3 regions of the Mesorhizobium sp. LCM 4576 genome follow, and region 1 is predicted to be linked to each of the others. Evidence: predicted binding sites of a transcription regulator. Region 1 holds the regulator's gene; each other region holds the start of a gene.
The links. The regulator LexA, encoded in region 1, represses DNA repair genes until DNA is damaged. The targets are predictions, from matches to a motif close to TGTTCNNNNTGTGTTCNG.
Positions count from the first base shown of each region.

Region 2: LCM4576_RS24675 (nucleoid-associated protein) is a predicted target of LexA. The motif match lies at 1,358-1,375, and genes of this name have one in related genera.
Region 3: LCM4576_RS26475 (2'-5' RNA ligase family protein) is a predicted target of LexA. The motif match lies at 1,304-1,321, and genes of this name have one in related genera.

Region 1 is NZ_MDDT01000004.1:160,535-162,800, reverse strand. It holds gene glp (gephyrin-like molybdotransferase Glp) at 1-416, shown strand, start outside; gene lexA (transcriptional repressor LexA) at 533-1,273, shown strand; gene LCM4576_RS00985 (ComEC/Rec2 family competence protein) at 1,267-2,266, opposite strand, start outside.
Region 2 is NZ_MDDT01000048.1:69,942-72,207, reverse strand. It holds gene LCM4576_RS24680 (hypothetical protein) at 1-198, opposite strand, end outside; gene LCM4576_RS24675 (nucleoid-associated protein) at 155-1,207, opposite strand; gene LCM4576_RS37795 (DNA -binding domain-containing protein) at 1,533-1,856, opposite strand.
Region 3 is NZ_MDDT01000057.1:152,071-154,336, reverse strand. It holds gene LCM4576_RS26485 (SRPBCC family protein) at 1-111, shown strand, start outside; gene LCM4576_RS26480 (nuclear transport factor 2 family protein) at 208-561, opposite strand; gene LCM4576_RS26475 (2'-5' RNA ligase family protein) at 649-1,260, opposite strand; gene LCM4576_RS26470 (2-dehydropantoate 2-reductase) at 1,363-2,266, opposite strand, start outside.

The sequences.
Region 1 (2,266 bases):
CCGGCGAAGGCATGCAGCTCGACTTCTGGAAGATCGCCATGCGCCCCGGCAAACCTCTGATGTTCGGCCGGCTTGGCAATGTCCGCTGCATCGGCCTGCCCGGCAACCCGGTGGCCAGCATCGTCTGCTCGCAGCTTTTCCTGAAGCCTCTGCTTGCCCGGCTCGGCGGCCGCGACCACAGGCAGGACGTGCGGGTGGCCCGGCTGGGCGCCGCGATGCAGGCCAACGACCTCAGGCAGGACTATGTGCGCGCCGTCGTGCGCGAGGACGCCGGCACGCTGATTGCGACTCCCTTCAGCATCCAGGACTCCTCGATGCTCAGAATGCTCGCCGACGCCAACGGCCTGATCGTGCGCGAGCCTTTCGCGCCGGCAGCCGAAACCGGCGCCGAATGCAGCGTTCTGATGTTACGCTAAACAAAACGTCAACAAATTCACTAAACTTTAAACGGTTGCGGAACACAACTGGAACAGATAGTGTTTGTTCTGGGTTTGTTTTTCTGATTCTGGTTTCAGAACCCGTGGGGGCCGCCATGCTGACGCGCAAACAACATGAACTTCTGATGTTCATCCACGAAAGGCTGAAGGAAAGCGGGATTCCGCCGTCTTTCGACGAGATGAAGGAAGCGCTCGACCTCGCCTCCAAGTCCGGCATCCACCGGCTGATCACGGCGCTGGAGGAACGCGGCTTCATTCGCCGGCTACCGAACCGGGCGCGAGCGCTGGAAGTGTTGCGGCTGCCCGACTCGATCGCCCCCGGCCTCAATGCAGCGAAGAAGTTTTCGCCGAGCGTCATCCAGGGAAGCCTGGGTCAGAACAATCTCAACCGTCAGATCAAGCCGGCTGCGCCATCGCGCGCCCCGACGCCAAGCAATGACGACGATGCCGGGTCCGCCGTATCCATTCCGGTGATGGGCCGCATCGCCGCCGGCGTGCCGATCGACGCCATCCAGCACCAGACGCATTCGATCACAGTGCCGCCGGACATGATCGCCGGCGGCGAGCATTACGCGCTGGAGGTCAAGGGCGACTCGATGATAGAAGCCGGCATCTTCGACGGCGACACCGTCATCATCCGCAACGCCAACACGGCAAGCCCGGGCGAGATCGTGGTCGCGCTGGTCGATGACGAGGAAGCGACGCTCAAGCGCTTCCGCCGCAAGGGCGCCTCGATCGCGTTGGAGGCCGCCAACCCGGCCTACGAGACCCGCATCTTCGGGCCGGACCGGGTCAAGGTGCAGGGCAAGCTTGTTGGGTTGATCCGCCGCTACTGATCCGGTTGCGAAGGTTTCGCATCCGCCCGCTCAGGCTTTTGATAAGGCGGCAGTCCTCTCGCCTCGCGAGTATATTTCCGCTGCTCGTGCCAGGGCCGATATGGCTCTTCCACAGCATAGCGGACGGCCGGCCGCGCGGTTGCCGATTGCGGATCGAAGAAGACGGCGGCGCTGCCGTCGCGCGCCAGCTGCCGCTTGGTGACGACAAGCACGCGCGGATCGTAGCAAGGATTGTAGGCGGTGGCGTCGTTGATGACGATGAGATCAGCGAAGCCGCAGGCAGGCCGGGCACTGTCGCGGTTTTCAGCGAGTGCGACGATGGCGCCGGATGGATGCCGGCCGATGCAGAGATCACCCGTACAGTAGAACGGCGAGCCGGGCGGCAGGTCGACGGGATCGGCGATGTCCAGCGCATCTTTGGCAAACGTCTCCGGCGGCACGATTGTCTCGGCTTTCAGCGCCCGTTTCCAGTTGTCGGTGGTGAACTCGTTGGAACGTTCGCGATTGACGGCAAGCTCGCCGCCGCCGATCGGCATCGCCACCAGATGCGCGTCCTCGGAAATGAGTACATCCGGCGTGCGGACATGCGGAATGGCCAGCAGCGCGGCGAGCGCAAAGGGAACGGCGGCAAGCCTCAGCCAGGTGGTGGCCATCGTCGCGATCACCAGCGCGACCGTCGCCAGCAGCACCGACTGGATCGAGATCAGCCCGACGGCGTCGACCGGTGAGCGCTCGGAGATCCACGACGAAATGGCGATCATCGCCGTCAGCCCCTTGCCCATGACAAAGAGGAACGGACCGTCGAAGCCGAAGGGCATGGCCAGTGCGCTCAGCACGGCGAACGGCATGACGATCAGCGAGACGATCGGCATGACCGCCAGGTTGGCGAGCAGGCTGAGCGGCGACACGCGCTGGAAATGCCAGATCGCAAACAGTAATGTCGCGCTGCCCGCGATGAGCGACGTCACGGCGGCGCCACCCACACCGACCGCC
Region 2 (2,266 bases), on a different contig from region 1:
GTGCTCGGTCTCCGAGCCAGCCCCATCGAACACGACATGCCGCCAACCAACTTCGGCGAAGCCCTGCGATACCTCAAGCACCGCCTCCGCCGCCAATTCCGACACGATGATAGTCTCGGGCGTTTCATGAACGAATGAATTGCCAGCGACGAACCTATCTAGCGCTAAGGCGAGCGTTCTCAGCGACGATGCGATCATCGGTCACCTTCTTTGTATGGATCGTGATGACCTCGCCACCATCCACCTTGCTTCGGGAAACCGTCGCTGCCGAGGCGTCGTCAGGATAAACAATGAGCACGCCTTCGGTGGTCTTCAATTGCCGCAGCCCGGGCTTCTTCAGGATCTTTCGGTTCGGCGCAAAGGACAAGCCCTCAAGCTTGGAACTCTTGAGTTTACGGCGCAGGCTTTGATCGAACCGGACAATCGTCCTCTCGTCCTCGGGATTTTCGGCGGCAGCAAGAATCGCGTCTCGTATCGATACTTCGTCGATCACGGTCCGGTCATGTAGATGGGCCTGAGCGTGCTTGAACGCCCTGGCCACATCCCGCCCGGGAAGGTCGTCTTTGCGCTCGGAAAGTGTGATGCGCAACAAATTCACGACCTCTTTGTTGAGCTCTTCGTCACTTCGGGTGCGCATTACATGCAGGTAGTTGGCAAAGTAGTCGCCTATATCAGCACCAGGCTTCATCCTGTCCGTTGCACAGAGAGCCGTTTCGGCCTTTCCATCGACTACCCGGACGAGTGCGGCTTTCTGGATGGAGCGCTTGCCGGCGACGAACGCTTGCACGATGAGCCGCAGGAGCTTCTCCTGGTTACCGTCCGTCTGCTCCACCACCTCTTCGTAGTCATACTTGATCAGGCTGTAGACTTTTGTCTTTGGCACATCAGTGGTGAGTTCAAAAATAAAGAACGCACCCTTCCGACTGGTCCCGTCATGGAACCGGGCGAACTCCCGAGCCAAATTCTGCGCACCAGTCTCGAAATCGTCTTCGTTCTTCGCGATTCGTTCGATCTGCGCCTTAGTGGAAGACTTCCCCTCGAAGCCAAAGACTGCAGCGGTGTCCGTTTCGCGAATGCGCTCAATGAAAAAGTCAGCCTGCTCCACTTCGCGCGCGGACTGCGGAATGAAATCCCCTTCACTCACCGCATGAAGAACCATGTTCTCAATTCGCAGCGAATTTAATTCATCTTCTGTCAGAAAGCCCACAAGCACCCCCATATCGCACCTGGATAATAGATCGGCATACGGATATACGACAACAAGGGACCGAGCAATTACGGTGTTTCTCCCGCGGGATGCCTATGGCCACCTGCGCAGTGTCGCGGTGGCACGCTTGCTTTACGATAGATACCGCCTGCGAACAAATCAAGAACGAATGAGTAAACCACTGCGCGTCAGCCGCGGTCGGTGTTGGCGGTGATCCGGGCCGGCCAAATGGTAGATTTTGAGCGCAAAGCCACCGTTCACTTCAGGATTGAAGGCGCCGGCCTGCAGACAGCGTAAGGAAGTATAAGGGCGCCCGTAGCACCGATCAGAGATAGCGCCTTCGCGCGCACAGCAATTGACGATAGCCGCGCTCGACCATGTTCAGGCTGTCGCGCACCAAGCGATGGGTCTGATATCGAAAAGCCGAGTCGCTCCAGCGCCGCGGCGCTGACCAGTCGCCGACCGAACAAGGCGGTTGCAGCTTCAAAATGGGATGCCTGCTCTTCCGTGCCACTGGGCATCGCAGCATGTGCCCAAGCCGCCGGCGCTGGGCCGCCGTCAAGCGCGTCGGGAAATGTTGCCTGTGAATGGAGCGGATGAACCGTTCGATGGCTTGTAGCCGGTCAGGAAAAAACTCGCGACGCGCCATTGCGGCATAGGTGGTCGAGGCTTTGTCCCTCCTTAAGCCAGATCAGCCCGTTCGAGAGGTCGTTGGTGCGCTCCGCGAATTCGAGGAGGAGGCCATTACGGCATCGGTGACCCAGAGACGAAGCGGATTGGTTCGCCAGATGTGAGCTACAATGGCTTGCCTGCATCACAGCATTTGGCCACCCCGTGCCAAGCGCACACATAGCGACCTTGAAAGTAGTTTGGACGAATTGAAGGTCTTCATCTACGACTGCTGTGAGGAGCAAAGCTGCCGTCCGACTCCGCCTCTTGCGCATGACAAGTTAAATCAGATTGGAATAGTCCGAATACGCGCCGCTGCCTGGCGTGCATCACATCTGTGAACAGGCAATAAGCACAACGCTTTCCCATTCCGCCTGCGTTTCGCGGCGG
Region 3 (2,266 bases), on a different contig from region 1:
ACCGCCATCCACCGCGACGAGGCGACGCGCAACAGCCATGAGGAGATGGGGTTCTTCGACGGCTGGGGCACGGTCGCCGACCAGTTGGCGGACTATGTGAAGACGATCTGAGAAGCGGGCATGGCGGCTTGGGTATCATCCGAGGCCGCCATGCCTGATTGCTAGATCATGCTGCGAAGGGCGTTCGCAGCCCAAGGCCAGCAAGCCTCAGTAGTAGAACCGCTCTTCGCTGATCTTGCCGTTCTTGACCGTGTAGAGGCCTACCTCATCCATCTTGACGCGTTCGCCGGTCGATTTGGGCGTTATGTCAAAGCTGAAGCGCAGCGCGAACTGGTCGCCATTGACGTAGGGACCCTCGACCGAACCGCCGTGAACCTCGTGGTTGGCTTCCCACCATTRGCCCTTCTGCTTGACGGCTTCCTTGCCGTTGCACACGGCCATCGGGCCTTCCATGGCTTCGTAGCTGACGATGTCATCGGCATTGTATTTCGCGGCGGCGGTGTGGCTGTCGCCCTTCCTGAGGAGTTCGGTGAAATCCTTGGCAATTTCCGCAGTGGTCATGATTTCCTCCCGGTTTGGACAAGAGATCAGATAGGGACCGATCGTTCGCCTGCCAGCGATGCGCCGCTCCGCAGGTGACAATTCGTGTCAGGATGGCGCGGCCATCAGCGGCCAGCGGCTCAAATTCTTGTAGATCGTCAGGCCGCGCAGGCTGTGAATGAGGACAAACTCCCTTGCTACAAAGCCGATTGGATCGATCGGCTGCCTGGGGACGAATTTCTCGTCATAGGCAAGCGTCATATGCGGGACAAAATGATCCGCCGACTTGAGACCGTTTGCCTTCATCGCAATGCCAATCCGCCGGCTGAGTTCGCGGACCGGCCCATCGTCCGCCAAAAGCACAAACGGACGCGATGGCGGTCTGCCTTTTGCCGCCGGGCGCCCCGGAAAACTTACGGCATGGCGAAATGTGACTTCAAACGCCGGCATTTCAACCAACCGGCCAGCTCGCTTTGCCGCGAATTCGATTTTCGATCGAAGCCTTTTGTAGTCACCGACATGCTGTTGACTGACGTGAAATCGCTCTTTCAGTAGCAGCGGCCCAGTTATCCCATTGAGATCGCAGAGATGTGTCTGCAGCGACCAAAACGCGGCACGATCCTTGGCCTGCAAAAATAGCGCGAAGAATACCCGGTCGGGCCGCTTCGGCTGCAGTGGAGGAATCGGGATCCCGAAATCAAACTCTTGCTGCCGAGACATCCGTACTCGTTCGGCTGAGAACGCTCCTGTTTAAGCTCGTAACAAGAACAAAACAGGAACATTGGCAAGAGTCAAGGGCGGGCGATCTTCACGTCTATGAAGTCAATAACACCCGCGCTCGATCGCCAGCCGGCGCACCAGCGCCAGCACGGTGTCGATGGTCGGCGTCGGCTGGCCGGTCAGGCGGCCGAGCTCCTGCACGGCCGTGACCAGCGCGTCGATCTCCATCGGGCGGCCGCGCTCGAGGTCCTGCAGCATCGAGGTCTTGTGCTCGCCGACATCGCCGGCGCCCTTGATGCGCCGGTCGACGGGGATGAGGAAACGCACGCCGAGGCGCTCGCCGATCGCCTGCGCTTCCAGCATCATGGCGCGGGCGGTGGCGCGCGTGCCTTCGTCGGCGACGATGGCCGCGAGCGTGCTGCCGGTCAGGGCCGAGATCGGGTTGAAGGAGAGGTTGCCCCAGAGCTTCACCCAGATTTCCGAGCGGATGTCCTCGCGCACCGGCGCCTGRAGCCCGGCCTTGACCATTTCGCGGGCAAGCGCGGTCACTCGCTCGCTCTTCTCGCCGGACGGCTCGCCCAGCGAAAAGCGCGTTCCCTCGACATGCCGGATCAGACCGGGCGCGTCGACCTCCACGGCCGGATAGACGACGGAGCCGATGACGCGCTGCGGGCCGATGCGCTCCCAGATCGCACCACCTGGATCGACCGCGTCGAGCCGCGTGCCCTCGAGCGCGCCGCCGGCCCCGTAAAAATACCACCATGGCACGCCGTTCTGCATGGTGACGACGGRGGTGTCCGGCCCGAGCAGCGGTGCTATCTGGTCAAGCGCAGGCCCGACCGAATGCGCCTTCAGCGCCAGCACGACATAGTCCTGCACGCCGAGTTCATCGGCGCGGGCAGCGGCGCGGACCACGCCAACCGTTTCCTTGCCGTCCTCGATCAGGCGAAGGCCGTCGGCCTTGATCGCCTCCAGATGCGCGCCGCGCGCCACTACCGAAAGATCG